DNA from 3 places in the Cytobacillus sp. C11.1 genome. Region 3 is predicted to be linked to each of the others. Evidence: predicted binding sites of a transcription regulator. Region 3 holds the regulator's gene; each other region holds the start of a gene.
What was found. Region 3 encodes LexA, which represses DNA repair genes until DNA is damaged. Its sites were predicted from a motif close to CGAACATATGTTCG; they were not measured.
Positions count from the first base shown of each region.

Region 1 (7,150 bases), 2.3 Mb from region 3:
TTCAATGAAAAAGCGGTGAATACAGTGAGATGGGATCAACTTTATTACCTTTCCGCTTTAAAGCTATTAACCGCATCTGCTGCCCTTAATAGCTTGGCAAAAAGTAAAGATGTGGCCCGGGGAGGTGCGGTTGGTAATGGGGAAAGATTCTGAAGCCAGAAAAGAGTCACCGGAAATAGCTTCGGCTAAAGAATCAGACGGAAAAACAGCTTTACATAATCAATTTAAAAGCCATTGTAGGTGTCTTCGCAACAGTAGCTCCATCGCTCATTTTAATGATTGGAAATACAAGTATATTGTCGTGGAGGGAAACCATGGAAACAATAACAAATGCAAGTAGCAAGACCCTTTCAGAGAAAGATCGCAAATATTTGTGGCACCATATTTCACCATATAGCGCAAAAGCAGATCCGATGGTTGTTTCTAAGGCCGATGGCGCCTGGGTAACAGACAATAAAGGAAACAAATATCTGGATGCTATGTCGGGCTTATGGTGTGTTAATGCTGGCTATGGAAGAGAAGAGATGGCACAGGCTGCGTATGAGCAGATAAAAAAACTGTCCTTCTACCCGTTAACCCAAAGTCATGAACCAGCCATCCTCCTAGCTGAAAAATTAAATGACTGGCTTGGCGATGATTATGTCATCTTCTTCTCAAACAGCGGGTCTGATGCGAATGAAGTCGCCTTTAAAATAACCCGCCAGTACCATGCACAGAATGGAGAGCCGGACAGATATAAATTTATTTCCCGTTATCGGGCGTATCACGGCAGTTCGATGGGAGCCTTGTCCGCAACTGGCCAGTCCCAGCGAAAGTATAAATATGAACCCCTCGTCTCGGGCTTCCTGCATGTCCAGCCACCCGACAGCTACCGCCGTCCTAATGGCCAATCAATTGAAGAATTTAATCTGCAGTGTGCACAGGATATAGAACAAAAGATTATCTGGGAAGGAAAGGAAACCATTGCCGGAGTTATAATGGAACCTGTTATTACGGGTGGCGGAATTATCATCCCGCATCCACTCTATATGAAAAAAGTTGAAGAAATCTGCAATAAATACGGCGTTTTGCTTATTATCGATGAAGTTATTTGCGGATTCGGACGGACAGGGAAAAAGTTTGGCTTCCAAAACTTTGAAATCAAACCTGATATTGTTACAATGGCAAAAGGAATCACCAGTGGGTACATGCCTCTTTCTGCAACAGCGGTTAAGAAAAACATCTATGAAAAATTTAAAACCTCATCAGAATACGACCATTTCCGCCATGTTAATACATTTGGCGGAAACCCTGTATCCTGCGCAGTGGCGTTAGCTAACCTTGAATTAATGGAAAAAGAGAACTTGACCGAACGTTCAAGAACGCTAGGAGAAAGGCTTGCGGAGGAAATGGAAGAGCTTAATAGCCATCCAAACGTAGGAGATATTCGTTCAATTGGCTTCTTAATGGGCATTGAGCTAGTGAAGGATAAAGATTCCAAAGAACCTGCTCCACCTTCATATCTTGGATCAATAATCAGTGAGTGTAAGGCCAACGGGCTGATTATCGGCAAAAACGGAGACACGGTTGACGGGCATAATAATATTTTATCGCTGTCACCTCCTTTATCCTGTACAGATGAGGATTTTGCATTTATTGTTTCATCACTTAAGAAAGTACTTAAAGCGAATCACTTATAAAAGTTTTCAATTATTAACTAAAAGTTTAAAAAGAATAGAATTTATGATCAATCTCTCAGCTTGTAGATAAGTCTATGGTTTAGACTTCATCTACGGGCTTTTTATTTTATCAAAAGTAAGGCTAAAGGAGTTGCATTTAGAGTGGAAGAAAAAATTGATAAAGTACCTTCCAAAGGGCATTTTGTCCGGCACTTTTAATTTAAGCCGATTAATGTTCATTGATCTCTAAATAAGAGGATTTAAATATATACAAAAAGTTAATCAAACGTTTGATTAACTATTCTTCGACACTACCCAGCCTTTTTCGGCATATTTCCCGAGCAATACTTTATTAATAAAAATAAAAAAACGAATATCCGTTCGCATATTGTTGGTTTGTTTTACCCTCTTTGTGGTAGAATGATGATATGAGTTTTGAGTAAAAAACTGACAAATCAGCAGCATCCCGGCCCTCAGTCATTTAACAGGCTGATTTGTGTTTATAAATAGATAGAAGTTAATTTTTGAACGGGAGGCTTTTAGGTGAAGGATCAATTCGAATTAGTCTCAAAGTATTCCCCTCAAGGCGACCAGCCGGGGGCCATTAAAAAGATCGTTGAAGGTATAAATTCCGGCAAAAAGCACCAGACCCTACTGGGAGCGACAGGTACAGGAAAAACCTTCACGATTTCGAATGTGATTAAAGAAGTAAACAAGCCGACGCTTGTGATTGCACACAATAAGACGCTGGCCGGCCAGCTTTACAGCGAGTTTAAAGACTTTTTTCCAAACAATGCTGTAGAGTATTTTGTCAGTTACTATGACTATTACCAGCCCGAAGCGTATGTGCCTTCAACAGATACCTTTATTGAAAAAGACGCGAGCATAAATGATGAAATTGATAAGCTTCGCCACTCGGCTACTTCCTCCTTATTTGAGAGGAACGATGTCATCATCATTGCAAGTGTTTCCTGTATATATGGTTTGGGATCTCCTGAAGAATACCGTGAGATGGTACTATCTCTTAGAACGGGTATGGAGATAGAAAGGAATCAGCTCCTACACAGGCTTGTAGATATTCAATATGAGAGAAACGATATTGACTTCCAGCGCGGAACCTTCCGGGTGCGCGGGGATGTAGTTGAAATTTTCCCAGCATCACGGGATGAGCATTGTATCCGGGTCGAGTTTTTCGGAGATGAAATTGACCGGATCCGTGAAGTGGATGCCCTGACAGGCGAGATCATCGGAGAACGCGATCATGTCGCGATTTTCCCTGCATCCCACTTCGTAACACGTGAAGAAAAAATGCGGATTGCGATTCAAAATATTGAAAAAGAACTGGAAGAACGCTTAGCTGAATTAAGAGAAAATGATAAGCTCCTTGAAGCACAGCGTCTGGAGCAGCGGACCCGCTATGACCTTGAAATGATGAGGGAAATGGGCTTCTGTTCAGGTATCGAAAACTACTCGCGGCACCTGACGTTAAGACCGCCTGGTTCCACACCTTACACCCTTCTGGATTATTTTCCGGAGGACTTCCTGATTGTCATAGATGAGTCACACGTAACGCTGCCGCAAATCCGCGGAATGTTCAATGGTGACCAGGCAAGAAAATCAGTTCTTGTGGATCATGGCTTCCGTTTGCCATCTGCCATGGATAACCGCCCGCTTACTTTTGCAGAGTTTGAAAAGCATGTGAACCAGGCTGTCTTTGTTTCTGCGACGCCAGGTCCGTATGAGCTTGAGCACACTCCGGAAATGATTGAGCAGATCATCCGCCCGACCGGACTGCTTGATCCAACCATTGATGTCCGCCCAATTGAAGGGCAAATCGATGATCTAATCGGCGAAATTCAGGAGCGTGTCCAGAAAAATGAACGCGTACTGGTTACAACCTTGACGAAGAAGATGTCAGAGGACTTAACCGATTATTTGAAGGAGATCGGCATTAAGGTCCAATATCTGCACTCAGAGGTTAAGACGCTTGAGCGGATTGAAATTATCCGGGAGCTGCGGCTTGGAAAATACGATGTTCTAGTCGGAATCAATCTTTTAAGGGAAGGGCTGGACATACCGGAAGTATCTCTTGTCACCATTTTGGATGCTGATAAAGAAGGCTTCCTCCGTTCCGAGCGTTCACTCATCCAGACGATGGGGCGGGCTGCGCGTAATGCAAATGGCCATGTCATTATGTATGCCGACCGGATCACGGATAGCATGGAAAAAGCCATCAGTGAAACAAAGCGACGCCGTTCCATTCAGGAAGAATACAATGAAAAACACGGCATAACGCCAATGACTATACAAAAGGATATTCGCGATTCAATCCGTGCAACCCATGCGGCGGAAGAGCAGGAAGAATATCAGCCATCAGCCAAGCTTGGCAAGCTGAACAAGAAAGAGCGCGAAAAGCTGATCGGCGATATGGAAAAGGAAATGAAGGAAGCGGCAAAAGCCCTCAATTTCGAACGGGCTGCCGAGCTTCGTGATTTACTATTAGAGTTAAAAGCGGAAGGATGACGTACAAATGGCGATGGATAAGCTGATTGTAAAGGGTGCCAGAGCCCATAATTTGAAAAATATCGATGTCACCATTCCGAGAGATAAGCTTGTCGTACTGACAGGGCTGTCCGGTTCCGGAAAGTCTTCACTGGCTTTTGATACGATTTATGCAGAAGGGCAGCGCCGCTATGTGGAATCATTATCAGCATATGCACGGCAATTCCTTGGGCAAATGGATAAGCCTGACGTTGATGCCATTGAGGGGCTGTCTCCTGCCATTTCAATTGACCAGAAAACAACAAGCCGAAATCCGCGTTCCACAGTGGGAACGGTGACGGAAATCTATGATTATCTGCGATTATTATTCGCTCGGGTCGGGCGCCCGACATGCCCGATTCATGATATCGAAATCTCCTCGCAGACCATTGAACAAATGGTGGACAGGATTATGGAATACCCCGAAAGAACAAAGCTCCAGGTAATGGCTCCGCTGGTATCCGGCAGAAAAGGCACACATGTAAAGGTCCTTGAGGATATTAAAAAACAGGGCTTTGTCCGAGTCCGTGTTGATGGAGAGATGATGGATCTTGGAGAAGAGATAGAACTAGAAAAGAATAAAAAGCACTCGATTGAAGTAGTGATAGACAGGATCGTAGTAAAAGAAGGTGTGGCTCCGCGTCTGGCAGATTCAATGGAAACAGCGCTAAACCTTGGAAATGGCAAGGTGCTTGTCGATGTGATCGGAGAAGAAGAACTGTTATTCAGCGCAAATCATGCCTGTCCGCACTGCGGCTTTTCAATCGGCGAACTGGAGCCAAGAATGTTTTCATTCAATAGCCCGTTCGGCGCTTGTCCCGAATGTGATGGTCTTGGTTCAAAGCTCGAAGTCGATGTAGATCTTGTAATCCCCGACAAGGAGCTATCCTTGAAGCAGCATGCCATTGCACCTTGGGAACCGACAAGCTCGCAGTACTACCCTCAGCTTTTAGAGGCAGTCTGCAATCATTATGGAATTGATATGGATATTCCCGTTAAGGATATTCCTGAACACTTACTTGAGAAGGTTTTATACGGATCAAGCAAAGACAATATCTATTTCCGTTATGAAAACGATTTTGGACAGGTGAGGGAGAACTATATCCGGTTTGAAGGTGTAATCCGGAATGTGGAGCGCCGCTACAAGGAAACAAGCTCAGACTATATCCGGGAGCAAATGGAAAAATATATGGCGCAGCATCCGTGCCCTTCATGTAAAGGTTACCGATTGAAGCCGGAAACCCTTGCAGTGCTGGTGTCCGGAAAGCATATCGGCCATGTGACGGCCTTTTCAATTGAAGAAGCGTTTAGCTTTTTCGAGGATCTGACACTTTCTGAAAAAGAAATGAAGATTGCCAATCTCATTTTCCGTGAGATTAAAGAACGACTTGGCTTCCTGATTAATGTAGGACTGGATTATCTTACATTGAGCCGTGCAGCCGGAACTTTATCCGGTGGAGAGGCACAGCGTATTCGCCTGGCAACACAAATTGGGTCACGTCTGACAGGTGTTCTTTATATTCTGGACGAGCCTTCCATTGGCTTGCATCAGCGTGATAATGACCGTTTGATCGATACGCTGAAAAATATGCGCGATATCGGCAATACATTGATTGTGGTTGAGCATGATGAGGACACCATGGTCGCTGCCGACTATTTGATTGATGTTGGCCCTGGAGCAGGTGTTCATGGCGGGCAAATCGTTTCTGCGGGGACGCCTCAGGACGTTATGGATGATCCAAATTCTCTGACAGGACAATATCTATCCGGGAAAAAATTCATTCCGCTGCCGATTGAGCGCAGGAAGAATGACGGCCGCTTTATTGAAATTAAAGGAGCTAAAGAAAATAACCTTAAGAATGTGAACGCGAAGTTCCCGCTTGGTTCCTTTATTTCTGTAACAGGCGTTTCCGGTTCCGGAAAAAGCACCTTAATTAATGAAATCCTTCATAAAGGGCTTGCCCAAAAGCTTCATAGAGCAAAAGCGAAGCCTGGTGAACATAGGGAAATTAAAGGTGTAGAACATTTAGATAAAGTCATTGATATTGACCAATCGCCAATCGGAAGGACACCGCGATCCAATCCTGCAACCTACACGGGCGTGTTCGATGATATTCGTGATGTATTTGCAACAACGAATGAAGCGAAAGTGCGCGGCTATAAAAAGGGCCGTTTCAGCTTTAACGTTAAAGGCGGACGCTGTGAAGCCTGCCGTGGCGATGGGATTATTAAAATTGAAATGCACTTCCTGCCTGATGTGTATGTACCATGTGAAGTCTGCCATGGCAAACGCTATAACAGGGAGACGCTTGAAGTTAAATACAAAGGGAAGAACATCTCTGAAATTCTCGAAATGACTGTTGAAGATGCATTGGAATTTTTTGAGAACATCCCGAAAATTCGCCGTAAGCTGCAAACCATTTTTGATGTGGGCCTTGGCTACATTACATTGGGACAGCCGGCGACAACCTTATCCGGAGGGGAAGCGCAGCGTGTCAAACTCGCTTCCGAGCTGCATCGCCGCTCAACCGGCCGTTCACTTTATATACTGGATGAACCGACAACCGGCCTCCATGTGGATGATATCTCAAGATTGCTTGTCGTTCTTCAGCGTCTTGTTGAAAATGGTGACACTGTATTGGTTATCGAGCATAATCTCGATGTGATCAAGGCGGCCGACTATATCGTAGATCTTGGACCAGAAGGCGGAGACAAAGGCGGTACTATTTTAGCCGCCGGAACGCCTGAAAAAATTGCGGAAGTTCCGGAATCCTATACAGGCAAATACCTCAAACCAATATTGGAGAGAGACCGACTCAGAATGAAACAGCAAATTGAAGAAAAAGAAGGCGTGACAAACGCTTGATAAATGGAAGCAGCAGCCATGAGGCGCTGCTTCTTTTTATGGAAGAAAGATTACTTTCATTCAAATCGGGTAAAGAAAATCAGGC
Region 1 is NZ_CM176935.1:1,495,647-1,502,796, forward strand. Features, by position in the region: gene AC3ZVC_RS07335 (aspartate aminotransferase family protein) at 315-1,679, shown strand; gene uvrB (excinuclease ABC subunit UvrB) at 2,202-4,181, shown strand; gene uvrA (excinuclease ABC subunit UvrA) at 4,189-7,065, shown strand.
Region 1: a site for LexA is predicted at 2,029-2,042, ahead of uvrB (excinuclease ABC subunit UvrB). Genes of this name have one in related genera too.

Region 2 (7,150 bases), 1.2 Mb from region 3:
ATATTTCCCTCCAAGAGTCTCTTTCTTTTTATTATATCTAAAAATTCTAAAAAATGGATATGATAAGACTTGTTTTTTTATTTATTATAGAAGTTTCCGTTGTGGTTCGGAGTGGACTATGTAACGGTTATAAAAAAAACGCTTGAACGAATGAATATGCCAAGCGTTTTATCCCTGTAATAATCATTAATCCCTGGCATGAGGCGGTTGTTCCATCCAGCCCTTCTCAATCATCATGTTCGCACCGTCCTCTGCATATACAGAAACTCTCATCATCGCTTTTGCATATAAAAGTGCTAAATCTCTTCTACCGTTCACAGCAGCTGAATTGGCAAACGACCTTATCTTCATGGAAAACATATCCACCTTGTGGAATAGCATTAATTTATCAGAAAAAGGCGGAAATGAAGAACTGGTTACCAAATGATCCAAAATTGCTGGTGACGGCAGGTTTCCTTTATGTAATTTGTCTCTAAACTGCGTTGCAGCTGTATTGGTTATGTCTAAACCTCTTTGTAAAAAATCTTTTACCTTTTCATCCTTGGCAACTTTAGTAAAACCGATTAATAATGCTTTGCTTGTTGCGTTATTTTCTACGTTATCAAATAGGTGCGTAATTTCTAATGCGTGAAGGGGGCGGATATCTCCCACAAACCCTTTAAAATAATTATGTTTTTCAACAAATTTAATGCTTTCCGGTACCGGTATAATAGGCGGTTTGATAAGGAAGCCTTTTTCGATTAAAACATGATTAATCTGCCCTAACAGCTCACTCGTTGATTTGCTGCAATCGGAGAAAAATGCCATAATATCATCTCTCATCACTAGGGGAATTGCTACAGCATATAAGCTTAACCCCGCTTTTGCTGCATATTTAATATAGTGGGCATAAAATTCATCTTCAAACAATCTAGGTGCATCAAGGTTTACATCATCATCAGTAAAGCCTAAAGGAATTGGGAAATTGTCCTTTTCAAAAAAACCCTTTATTGCCTTCATAAAGTTCTCGCTCAGATTTAATCCATTTTGAAGCAGCAATTTAATTTCTTTATCCTCCACATGCTGCAGAAAATATCTTAAAATTAGCGAGGACATACTGTTTCCCATATAAGTAGCCCAAAGCTTCCCCATCTCTGCAGAAGTCAGCTTTTGACTTTCATCCAATTTTTCTGCATGAATCTTAATCGGCTTTAGCTTAAACATACAATACCCCTTACCATTTTTTAATTAGTTTCTTTAATGGAGGGCCATTTTATTCTGATGGTTCACAAGCCAAATTGTAAGACAGATTTAAAAAGCTGATATTAGCACACTGTGGATGCAATGGAAGGCGCGAGTTCCACGCTTTTCTTCGTGCATGTTCATTCGAGGATGATCCCGGACCACCCCCGGTTCACTGAGATCTACAGCGGAAATCAAACAGGCAAGTTCATCGCACTTGCCATATATAATAATAAAAGCAATAAAAAGACCGCTAATCAATAGCAGTCAAGCCTAAAGTCTTTTGAAGTAAGAGAATATCCTGGCAGATGTCATTGCAGACTTGGGTATCGCTGCAGTTTTTGAGATCAATATGCAAGCGTCCAAGTTCTCTAAGAAAAAGTAAATACTCCGATTGACTTACCATCGTAGATAATCCCCTTTGCATAGAAAAAATAAACTATGCTCGTTAAGGCTATCATTCGTGCCTGTTAATTACAAACATTTACCGGTTTTACCGAAGAAAGATTTGCTCTTGGGAAATACTCCGCGTTCTTTTCGAAAAAACTTACAGTCAATTAAAGAGATTTACAGTGACTATTCTTCTACCTCCATCCCGACTATTTCATCAAAGGTGATGTTTTGTATGTAACGATCGTCTGTTTCTAAGTAAATCTTTTTGCTAAACCCATCCAGCCTGTTCACTCTTCCCTTGATGTCATAAAAATAGCCTTCTCTCCATACCTTTACACTTACGAAAAAAGCAAACTCCATGGCATAGTGAACCCTGTTTTCGTATTCCAGCATTTCATACTCATCGATAAGCGGTTTGTTTTGAAAATTCTGTTCGATTTCCAGTTTTTTTAGCATGGCTCTCTGTTCCGGCATAAAGTGTGCAGGAAGCCATTTTAATAATCCTCTGTCCCTAAGTGGCATTGTAAATCCCTCCATACTTTATTATAGAACATTTGTTCCCTCTTTAAACTGAAAATAAAGAATTTCTCTTAGGTTTTTAAAAGTTGATGATAGGGTAAAATCATCTGAATATGGTTCACTTGGTTATTAAAACGGCGAGTGTTAATATATACTTTAGCACTCTAAATGAAAAATTTTGCAAAGATTGGTGACATAATGAAAGAACTGCATATAAAACACCCATGGCTTGGGCGTTTACTGGCTTCTGACCCCGGACTTATCCGGTTTCAAAAAGCGGGACGGGCTACCCTCAGTTTAATGGCCTCTGTCTTTACAACTCTGTTTATCATGCATGCAGCCGGATTTAATGCACTTACTCCGGCAATCGTTTCCGGAATGGCCGGGATGATGGGCATCATGATTGTAATGGATGATACGAAAAGGAAAAAAATCCTGACCACTTACCTACTTGGCGTTTCAGCTATGGCTGGAATTACGCTTGGCTCCTATTTGGCATACAATACCTATTACATTGATATAGCCATGATCATCTTAATTTTCGGCAGCTTTTATTTAACCCGTTTTGGAGTTAGGTATTTTTCTTTATGCATGATCGGTTTCATGACAGTTTATTTTTCTTCAATCCTAAATCTGACGAGCAGCCAGCTTCCCTGGTTTTACATAGGTATAGGGATCGGAATTACATATGCTTTCTTGTTTAATTTCATCCTTTTCCAGGATTCCGCGAAAAACTTAAGAAGGAGCATCCGTTCTTTTCATATCCAAAGTAACCTTACCTTTAATCTTTTAATAGAGGGTATGCAGGATAAGGAATTAAGCCTCCAGCGAAAAAAAGAGCTGCAGAAGAATGTACTGAAGCTAAGAGAATATGCCATCATTGCTTCTGAATATATAAATGAGGATGATGTACAGAAGCTATGGCCGGGCTTAACCCCCTCTCAGCTGAGGCTATACGTTTTTGATACTGGTATGCTGATTGAAACACTGACTGACTCGATACGAAGCTTAAAAAAAGCTGACGCCTTTGACATTGATGAACTAAGAAGGCTTCTGATTTGGGTAATCCAATCTCTCCGTGATGCGGAGGTACTAGCCCATCAGTATGAAAAACAAAATCTCCAAGAAGCAGAACTGGCCGTCCAGGCACTCCGCCTGTTAATTATGGATTTATTTAATCGTGAAGATCAGCATGCAGGATGGTTCTTTTTAATCCGGCGGATTGAGTCGATTGCGAACCATGTGATCGAAGGTGCGATTACTATCCAGCAAGCGCTGCATAGTGTAAAAAAATTTGAAGAGAAGCCTGAAGAAGCTGATGAAGATATGGACAAAGATTCTGAAAAGGATTCAGATGAAAGCGATTCGGAAGATGAAGAGAAGAGTCTAAAGCCTTCCACTAAAAAAGCTTATCAGGCTTTAGTTGCCGCAGTTTTATCCATCATTGTCGGCCAAATCATCTCGCCTGCCCAGCCTTACTGGGTACTCCTGACAGCGTTTATCGTCCTGCTTGGCACGGAATCAATAGGCCGTACTTACACAAAAGGGTTTCAGCGCTCGCTCGGTACCATTATTGGCGCAGTGATAGGATTTACGCTGGCTAAGCTGGTATCTGGCCATACTGAGCTGGAAGTCACGCTGATTTTTGTGGCCGTCTTTTTCGCCTTCTATTTGCTTGAGGTATCTTACACCTTAATGAGCATGTTCATTACCATGCTGGTCGCTTTTATGTATGACCTTTTACTTGGCGGAATTTCTTTTTCCCTTATCGGAGCCCGCGTCATTGATACAATTGCCGGTGCTGCCATTGCATTCGGTGTTTCAACGTTTGTTTTTCCCAAAAAAACAAAGGACAAGGTTGCTGACTCCTTTAATGAATTTTTAACAGAGCTTAAGCCTTATGTAACGGAGTATGTACGGGGGTTTAGAGAAGATGTAAATGTAAAGGAACTATCCGGGAGTGCGTTCACCCTTGATCAAAAACTGCAGACAATCAAAACGGAAGCCGCATCACTTACCCAAAAACCTGGGTCCCCCCGCAACTCGGATGTAAACAGATGGATCACGATATTCGCTGCAATCAATTACTATGCCAGACATTTAGTTGCCTCCTCCTATCGGAAGGGCTTTGACTACCCGGACGAATTAGTGGATGTCTTCAAGAGGATCGAAGAAAAACTGGATCTGAATATCGAAACATTGATAGAAGTGATAAAAGGCAACGGTGACGGAGCGCTGGTCTACAGCCTTGAAGAAGAACGGGAACAAATTGAACGACTCGCTCCAACCAGAAAACAATCCCAGCGTGACCTTATTCACCATCTTTACTATGTATGGCGGATCAATAAAACAATTCTTGAATTAGCTGTCGAATTAGGTGCCGGGAAGGAGTAAACATGCTCCTTCCTTTTTATTTTGGCAGTTGATGATATATGAGCCGAGTTGACGATATCCCCATAAGGCTGGAAATAGGATCTCCTATTCATTGCAGAAACAGACTATTAATGCTGTTCCTCGTACAAATTTGCCTCACAGGAAAAACACATTATATTCTTACCTTGCCTACAAAGTGGGCTCCCCATTTAAAAATTACTTTTTTCATTGCATGCATACACTCTTCCCCTATTACTTTTGAAGGGGTTTGTAAAATTCTAGTAGGTAAATCTATTTATTTCTCTTTATTTAACAGAAATATCTAACTATTTAAACTACAATATATATATTATTTTTTTTTACACACCCATAAAAGGAGGAACACACATGTTAAAGAAATGGAAAAAAGCATTACTCGCCGGAGTTCTCAGTTTATCTCTTATTGGAACCGGTTATGTCAGCCACGACCTGATTTCTGCACAAAATGCTTCTGCTGAATCCGCATCAGAAAAGGCTCCGGGCCATCAGAAAAAAGCTGAAGCTTCCCAGTTGGATGAAATTATCGAGAGAGGATACATACGAGTAGGCATGACCGGGGACTACAAGCCTTTTACATATTTGGATCCAGAGACAAACGATTTTGAAGGCTATGACGTGGATGCTGCCAAAGAACTTGCTAGGGATCTCGGCGTGGAGGTGCGGTTTGTCGCAACTACCTGGCCCAACATGATGAAAGACCTGCAGGCAGATAAATTTGATATTGCTGTCGGCGGTGTAACACGTAATACTTCCAGACAAAAAACTGCGTATGTATCGCAGGGCTACCTTTCATTTGGAAAAGTACCTTTAATACGGGCTGAAGATAAGGATAAGTATCTTTCCATCGAAGACATCAACAAGCCTTCCGTCCGCATTGGCGTAAATCCAGGCGGTACAAATGAAGTCTTTGTCAGACAATTTTTGAAAAATGCAGATGTAACAGTTGTAGAGAACAATCTTGATATTCCTGGCCTGGTGGCCGATGGAACGTATGATGTTATGATTACTGACACAGTGGAAGCAATTCTTTATGCTAAGGAGGATTCACGATTATATGCAGCCCTGACAGACGCCCCTTTTACAAACAACGAAAAAGGCTATATGATTCCCCGCGGTGACTTCATCTATGCCAGTTACCTTGAAATGTGGATGGATGAAATGAAGCTGCAGGGCAAATTTGATGCTCTTTATAAAAAGTGGATGGAATAGAGTAAAAGCTTCCCTCGTTTGCGGGAAGCTATTTTTAACATATCTTACTTTTTCAAAACCGGTATCCAAATTTCACTTATAAAAGTAGGTGAGCCAGTATCTTTATTTTCATTCCATAGAATCTCCGGACCTTCTCTTTGTTCATAATTTGAAGCTGGAAGCCATTCGGAATAAATGCGCCCCCATACATTTTGCAGTGTTTCAGGAAATGGTCCGACCGATTGGAACACCGCCCATGTGGATGCAGGTACTTCAAGCATGGCTAAGTTTTCGGGACACTCCTTTGTCGTTGCTGCACCAATATAATGATCCAGCTCCCCCTTTTCCTCCATTCTGCCTTCAGAAAAATTCGTTGATGCGCTGATTATTCCAGATGGTTCAATATTCGATAGATTTTTAAGTTCATTAATGCTTTCTTCATCTAAGCCTTGCCACATTGCTGCAATCTCAGGATTAACTCCGCTGAATACAATGGGCACTCTTTTTTTAATCCCTGCAATGCGGAATGCTTCTTTTTCAACAATTCGATAGTTCATTTCATTGCCTCCCTGTATGGATAATTGGAAGGTCATTGGCGGATACGCTTTAAGTGAATGACCACTAATTCTTGCTTCTGTCGGTGTGATGCCATGTAACTGCTGGAACGCCCTTGAAAAAGCGTCTGGTGAGCTATATCCGTATTTGACGGCAATATCAATAACCTTCCTGTTTGGATCTTTTAAATCGAATGCCGCCAGCGTCAGTCTTCTGCGGCGAATATACTCAGAAAGGGAAATTCCTGCAAGGAAGGAAAACATTCTTTTAAAGTGATATTCCGAGCAATAAGCTTTACTTGCAGCTTCCTTAAAATTAATTTCCTCTGTCAGATGATCTTCAATAAATTTCATGGCATTATTCATAGTTTTGAGCGATTCCACTTCGATGACCTCCTTATACCCATACTTTAGCAGGTGATGAAACTTCCCATCCGACATTTCGTGCACCATTTTGCAGGGTCTTCTCAGTGAACTTATTTTAACAAATACGACATAGGCGTAAACCGGATCCCATTTAACGTTAGCACTTGATCAGTATCTTCAAACCCGAGACGATGATAAACTTCGACCGCATAAGGAGATGAATTAACAGTTATACATCCAATATGTTTATGCTTACTGCAACCCTCTTTAACTAACTCAAATAAAGTCCTTGCTATCCCCCGCCGTTGAAATTCCTTTTTTACAAACAGCAAACAAATATGGTTAATGCTGCGTGTTGCAATTACCCCAACTAACTTATCATTAACTTTACATCCCCAAAAGTGTAATTCTCCTTCTCCTAACTTTGTAATGATGGAATCGTAGGATATAAACTTACTAAATTCTTCAATACCTTGTTCAGAGTAGTCAGGTGCTTC
Region 2 is NZ_CM176935.1:2,946,600-2,953,749, reverse strand. Features, by position in the region: gene AC3ZVC_RS14715 (tetratricopeptide repeat protein) at 1-2, opposite strand, end outside; gene AC3ZVC_RS14710 (DUF3231 family protein) at 187-1,203, opposite strand; gene AC3ZVC_RS14705 (hypothetical protein) at 1,475-1,627, opposite strand; gene AC3ZVC_RS14700 (YolD-like family protein) at 1,798-2,136, opposite strand; gene AC3ZVC_RS14695 (FUSC family protein) at 2,332-4,527, shown strand; gene AC3ZVC_RS14690 (transporter substrate-binding domain-containing protein) at 4,894-5,754, shown strand; gene AC3ZVC_RS14685 (AraC family transcriptional regulator) at 5,799-6,671, opposite strand; gene AC3ZVC_RS14680 (GNAT family N-acetyltransferase) at 6,764-7,150, opposite strand, start outside.
Region 2: a site for LexA is predicted at 2,162-2,175, ahead of AC3ZVC_RS14700 (YolD-like family protein). Genes of this name have one in related genera too.

Region 3 (7,150 bases):
GAGCGCCTTGGCATGAATTCCTATCCAAAATGGAATAGCAAAAGAACCGACCTTATTCAGTCCGTTCAATTTGATGACAAAGATAAAATGGTAGCATTTTGCCAGGCGATTCAATTTGCCTCTCCTGTCAATTCCCATGTCACAGCTTACCCGGCATACATGCCTGGCTATGAAAATGATGTCATCATGGCTGCAGGTACATTTATCCAGGGAGCCAGCATTGAATTAACGGCTGACGGGCCAATCAGACCCCCATATGTAGCGTATGTGCAGGGCGGGCTGACGTATTCGCATGTGAAGATGGCAGTCTGCATTGCATTAAACCGTTTACTGGAAAAAGGTTTAATTGAAATAGAATAGGTGAATATAAAGAAGGACAGCTACCTAGTTAGTTGTCCTTTTCTATTTGAAAATTTTTGTTATTAAGCATGGAAATTATATAAAAAAACAAAAACAAAAATTTTTTGAAAAAAACATGTAATAAAAGCTAACATCCAGTTGACAGATTATCTTACATTACATATAATAATCACAAGAAGTAATGAAAAGGGGGAGAAATAGTTGACTGGAAGTGAAATTCGACGTTCCATGCCGCTTTTCCCAATTGGTACTGTCATGCAGCTAACCGATCTGACCGCGAGGCAGATACGCTACTATGAAGAGCACCAATTAATTTCTCCAGCTAGAACTGACGGAAATAGAAGACTTTTTTCCTTAAACGATATTGATGTACTTTTGGAGATTAAAGACTTAATCGACCAGGGTGTCAACATGGCCGGGATCAAACAGCTATTTTTCGTAAAAGAACAGCAAGCAATATCAGATAATATGAAGAAGCAAGAAGATAAAGCGAGACGCGATCTTTCTGATGAAGAAATCCGGAAACTCCTTCGCAAAGAAATTGTGCAGGCTGGCCGATTCAATCGTTCATCACTGCGTCAAGGCAACATGCACCGCTTTTTCCATTAATAAATAAAAAACACTCATGTAAATTTAAGGGAGGAAATACCATTGGCTAAGTTCACTAAAGACGATATTAAACGCATTGCAGAAGAAGAAAACGTAAAATTTGTCCGTTTACAGTTTACGGATATTCTAGGAACAATTAAAAACGTTGAAATTCCAATCAGCCAGCTTGAAAAAGCGCTTGATAACAAAATGATGTTTGACGGATCTTCTATCGAAGGCTTCGTACGTATTGAAGAATCAGATATGAATTTATATCCTGACCTTGATACATGGGTGGTATTCCCTTGGACAGCGGAAAAAGGAAAAGTTGCGCGTTTGATCTGTGATATCTACAATCCGGATGGAACTCCATTCCTAGGTGACCCTCGCAGCAATTTAAAACGTATTCTAGGTGAAATGGAAGAGTTAGGCTTCACAGATTTCAATCTTGGACCTGAACCAGAATTCTTTTTATTCAAGCTTGATCCTGCTGGAGAGCCGACTCTAGAGCTAAATGATAACGGCGGATACTTCGACCTTGCACCAACAGACCTTGGTGAAAACTGCCGCCGCGACATAGTGCTTGAACTTGAAGAAATGGGCTTTGAGATTGAAGCTTCCCACCATGAGGTTGCTCCTGGCCAGCACGAAATCGATTTTAAATATGCAGATGCTTTAACAGCATGTGATCAAATCCAGACGTTCAAGCTTGTTGTTAAAACAATTGCCCGCAAGCACGGCCTGCATGCGACATTTATGCCAAAACCACTATTCGGTGTGAACGGTTCTGGTATGCACTGTAACGTTTCATTATTCAAGGATGGAAAAAATGCATTCTTCAACGAAACTGGCGATCTTCAACTTAGTGATGACGCACGTCACTTTATCGCAGGCATCATCAATCATGCTACAGCATTTACAGCAGTAACAAACCCAATCGTTAACTCTTATAAGCGTTTGGTTCCTGGCTATGAAGCACCTTGCTATGTTGCATGGTCTGCTCAAAACCGTTCACCGCTTATCCGTATTCCGGCTTCCCGCGGCATAAGTACTCGTGTTGAGGTCCGCAGTGTTGACCCTGCTGCGAACCCATACCTTGCTATGGCTGTGTTATTAAAAGCTGGACTTGATGGAATCAAGAACAAATTGACTCCTCCAGCACCAGTTGACCGCAACATCTATGTAATGAACAAGCAAGAGCGTGTAGAAGAAGGGATCAAGGATCTTCCAGCAACATTGGCAGCTGCCCTTGAAGAACTTAAAAATGACGAAGTAATCGTTTCTGCTCTTGGCGATCATATTTTCGAACACTTCATTGAAGCAAAAGAAATCGAGTGGGATATGTTCCGTACGCAAGTGCATCCATGGGAGCGCGAGCAGTATCTGAGCATGTATTAATAATCAGTCAAGCCTTGGCCTCAGTGCCGAGGCTTTTTTGTGCGGTTAAGCTTGAGTGGTGATTTCCGTTCACTGAGCTCGCGTTCCGCGGTCGGTCTGACGCTCCTAGGTGCATTCGCGTCTGTGGTCTCCCGTTGACACGCTTCTCGCAGGGGTCAATGAATTATACATCCCCGAATAAATACCACATGAAGAATATGCGAGTGCGTTTTCACTCCTCAAGCTACAAAACGCAGTGCCATTAACAACAAACTTTAATATAGCCTAATATATAAAAAATCCATCACTGAATGATGGATTTGCAGTTCGGACAGGTGATAACCTTTTCCGGTTTGAATTTTATTTTTTTAAGATCCTTTTTGGTGAAAGTTGTAAAGGCATTGTATGTAAATCCGCATACACAGCTGTTTTGATCCTTTACGATGTGCACCAAGTTCGACTCCTTGCTAAGCACTGTTGGATAAATCATTTTTCACCCTTCTCATAGCTGATTTAGGCAAATTGTTCTGGTATGAATTGTCTTATAAGCAGCCCGGCTGCCATGACTTTAATCGTTTTAGGCCCGTGGCTTTGCGTCTCCCACTTTCATGGAATTTGCCCAGATGAAATAATATCATAAATTGGCGGAAAAATCATACTTTACCGGGATTTGTAATACAAACGCAAAACAGTTTAATGCAGTCACACAAAAAACCCCGTTCGATGAAGAACGAGGTTTTGTCTATATGAACTCTTTCTGCCAATCTCTATTCTTTATGTCTGATCTTTAAGAAATCGAGACATGTCAGCAGTGCATCTCCTCCAAATCCTGCAATAACCGAAAGGAGTACAATCTTTAAGGTAGAGTCAGGATCTGAAGATACGACCAAAAAAACAGCCGCTAAAGCCCCCATGATTACTTCTTCCAAGACCCCCAGGTAGATGAATTTCTTTGTCCTCCGGGGTTTTACCATTTTGCCTTCTTTCCGAATATGTCCAACGACACCGACCAGCCCACCAATCAACAAAGCGAAGGTAATGTTCAAAAACATATTTTCTTCACACTCCTAAAGTCGAGATTTTGGACAAGCGACCTTAGGTTGATTCTCGGTGTATTACCATTATATAGGGAGATGGTATAAATTAGTATGCATAAAAATACCGAATTTTCTGAAAATAAAATAGTTAAACTTTACTGTAACTTCCTTCCAAGTAAGAAGTAACTGGTACTATCGTATGATTTTATTCATAGGATCAGGTAATAAGAACTGTATATAATCAGTATTTTTCAAAAAATAAAAAGCAAACATAAATGCTTGCTTTTTGAAAGTCTATTAATGAATATGTCGATATACTCCAATTACCTTGCCAAGGATGGATACATTTCGAAGGATAATAGGTTCCATCGTAGAATTTTCAGGCTGGAGGCGAACATAATCTTTCTCCTTGAAAAATCGTTTAACGGTCGCTTCGTCTTCTTCAGTCATGGCAACAACAATATCTCCGTTATTAGCTGTGCTTTGCTGCTTAACGATTACATAGTCACCATCCAGAATTCCAGCCTCAATCATACTTTCTCCCATAATTTCAAGCATGAATACATGCTCGTCAGCTGGAGCCAGCCTTTCTGGGAGAGGGAAGTATTCCTCCACATTTTCAATCGCGGTAATCGGCTGGCCGGCAGTAACCTTACCAACGATCGGCACGTTTACTGCGCTAACTTTTGGAATGTGCGAAGACTCGTCCAAATCTAAAATTTCAATGGCACGCGGCTTAGTAGGGTCCCTGCGGATCAAACCTTTGCTTTCGAGCCTTGCGAGATGGCCGTGGACAGTAGAGCTGGAAGCAAGCCCAACTGCTTCTCCTATCTCTCTAACAGAAGGCGGGTAGCCTCTTAGTTTTACTTCTTCTTTTATAAATTCCAATATATCTTGCTGCCTTTTTGATAATTTCACCATCTTTAACGCACCTCGTATGATTTTCTTTGTCTTTATTATAGCATCAATTACCAGGTGATACAAACATAAGTTCGAATTTTCGTTGACATCAAACAAGTGTTCGGTCTATAATAAAAACATCAAATGCGAACATATATTCTAACAGAGGTGTTTAATAATGTTGAAAAAATTGTGGGATTCTTATTCTTATGCTATTATTCTATTCATTTTAAGCTTGGCAGCATCATTAATATTAGTTTTGCAAATGGAAACGCCGGATAGTGAAAAGTTTGTTAAAGTTACTGTATCTGAAGGTGACTCCCTTTGGGAAATCGCTGAAGATTTCTCAGCTGAACATTCACTGTCAGCAGATGAATTTATTAACTGGGTAGAACAAAACAATGGAATTGCCGGAGGAAGAATATTTCCAGGTGATGAAATTGTTATCCCTGTTAAAGCTGCGGAAGGGCAGCCATTTACCGAGCTTGCCAGTTCTGAACTCAAATAGTTAAAGGAGAAATTATGAAAGCAATTATATACTGCAGGGTAAGCACAACTAAAGAAACGCAGGAAACCTCTCTCTCCAGACAGGAAGAGGAGCTATTGAACCTGGCAAAAGAGAATGGTTTTGAAGTGGTGAAAGTTATTCGCGACCAGGCGAGCGGATACGATTTAGAAAGAGACGGGATACTTGAGCTTCTGGATTTAATAAAAGAAAAGGATATTAATGTAGTTCTGATCCAGGATGAGACACGGCTTGGGCGCGGCAATGCCAAGATTGCCATCCTCCATTGTATCTTTAAAGAAGAGGTCCAGCTTTACAGCATTTCCAACTACGGCAAGCTTCAGCTATCGGAATCGGACTCCATGGTATTGAGCATTGTCGGAATGGTAGAAGAGTATCAAAGAAAGCTTCATAATATTAAAATTAAACGGGGTATGCAAAGAGCGGTAGAAAAAGGATACCATCCTGAGAAAAATCTTAGTAATCAAGGAGTCAATGCCGGCAGGGAAAGGATCGAAGTCCCAATCGATGAAATTGTCCGGCTTCGAAAAAACGATCTCACCTTCGCCGAAATCGCAGCAACGTTAAGGGGATTCGGCTACAATATATCAAAAGCAACCGTACATAGAAGATATAAAGAATATGTTGATTCATTAGCAGAGTAGAGCACTTTTCTTGTCAAAAGTGCTCTTTTTTAGTATGATGGCATTTGAGTTTCAATATTTATAATTGGTGAAACTTGTAGTGTAACCAAACTTTCTTTTAGATTATCCAAAGGTTAACTTTTGATATAAAGGAGCTTAAGCATGCTGCCAAAAGAAAAACTTGCTCGAATTAACGCACTGGCAAAGAAGGCGAAAGAATCCCGTTTAACAGAAGAAGAAGCGAAGGAGCAATCTTCACTCCGCAGAGAATATTTGGAGACATTCCGCTCTTCGATGTTAAATACGTTAAAAGGCGTAACGGTCGTTGATCCTAAGGGCAATGACGTAACCCCTAAAAAACTGAAAGATCTTCAAAATAAAAACCGCCTTCATTAATATCATAATTGCAAGGGATACACATTCAGTTGTATTCCTTCTTTTAATAGAAAGCGGAGATGACCACCTTGGCATAATTTGCCGGCTATCTCCGCTTTTCTTTACATATGCCGGGTCTTTTTGTGTCAAAATAGTAACAAACCGGCTTTTTTTGTCTTTTTCCTGACCCAATTGGTTGTGAAAAAAACAGACACCCGATAATATAAATAGAGTAAGAATTACTCTCGAAAGGATGTATTGAATGTTTAATCAAACAGATGAACTATCCATCAGTTCCATTCGTACTTTATCAATCGACGCCATTGAAAAGGCGAATTCCGGCCATCCAGGCATGCCAATGGGAGCTGCGCCAATGGCTTATACACTTTGGACACGCTTCATGAACCACAATCCTAAAAACCCAGAATGGTTCAACCGTGACCGTTTCGTCCTTTCAGCGGGACATGGATCCATGTTATTATATAGCCTTTTACATTTATCAGGTTATGATGTATCAATGGAAGATATTAAGCAGTTCAGACAATGGGGAAGCAAGACTCCTGGCCACCCGGAATTCGGGCACACTCCTGGTGTAGATGCAACAACTGGCCCATTAGGACAGGGTATTGCAATGGCGGTTGGTATGGCTATGGCTGAACGCCACCTGGCTGCAACGTACAATAAAGACAATTATAATTTGGTTGATCACTATACATATAGCATTTGCGGAGATGGAGACCTTATGGAAGGTGTTTCTGCGGAAGCTGCCTCACTTGCAGGCCATTTAAAGCTTGGAAGACTAGTTGTTCTTTATGATTCAAATGATATTTCACTTGATGGAGATTTGGATAAATCCTTCTCTGAGAGTGTAGAACAGCGCTTCAAGTCTTATGGCTGGCAGTACATAAGAGTTGAAGACGGCAATGACCTTCATGAAATCGCTAAAGCGATCGAGGAAGCGAAACAAGACGAAGATCGTCCAACTATGATTGAAGTAAAAACAGTAATCGGCTACGGTTCTCCTAATAAATCAGGTAAGTCGGATGTTCACGGCGCTCCGCTTGGTGCTGATGAACTTAAATTGACTAAAGAAGCTTATAAGTGGACTTTTGAAGAGGACTTCCATGTACCACAAGAAGTATACGATCACTTCAAACAGCAAGTAGCAGAGAATGGTGCTAAAAAGCAGCAGGAATGGGAAGACCTTTTCGCACAGTACAAAGAAAAGCATCCTGAACTTGGCCTGCAATTGGAGCAGGCAATCAAAGGCGAGCTTTCTGAAGGATGGGATAAAGATATTCCTGTTTATGAAGAAGGAAAGAGCCTTGCAAGCCGCGCTTCCTCTGGAGAAGCATTAAATGCAA
Region 3 is NZ_CM176935.1:4,147,261-4,154,410, reverse strand. Features, by position in the region: gene AC3ZVC_RS20555 (methionine gamma-lyase family protein) at 1-360, shown strand, start outside; gene AC3ZVC_RS20550 (MerR family transcriptional regulator) at 562-969, shown strand; gene glnA (type I glutamate--ammonia ligase) at 1,012-2,346, shown strand; gene AC3ZVC_RS20540 (hypothetical protein) at 2,630-2,815, opposite strand; cyclic di-GMP riboswitch class I at 2,870-2,955, opposite strand; gene AC3ZVC_RS20535 (DUF4257 domain-containing protein) at 3,093-3,377, opposite strand; gene lexA (transcriptional repressor LexA) at 3,660-4,283, opposite strand; gene yneA (cell division suppressor protein YneA) at 4,441-4,770, shown strand; gene AC3ZVC_RS20520 (YneB family resolvase-like protein) at 4,785-5,432, shown strand; gene AC3ZVC_RS20515 (DUF896 domain-containing protein) at 5,574-5,807, shown strand; gene tkt (transketolase) at 6,049-7,150, shown strand, end outside.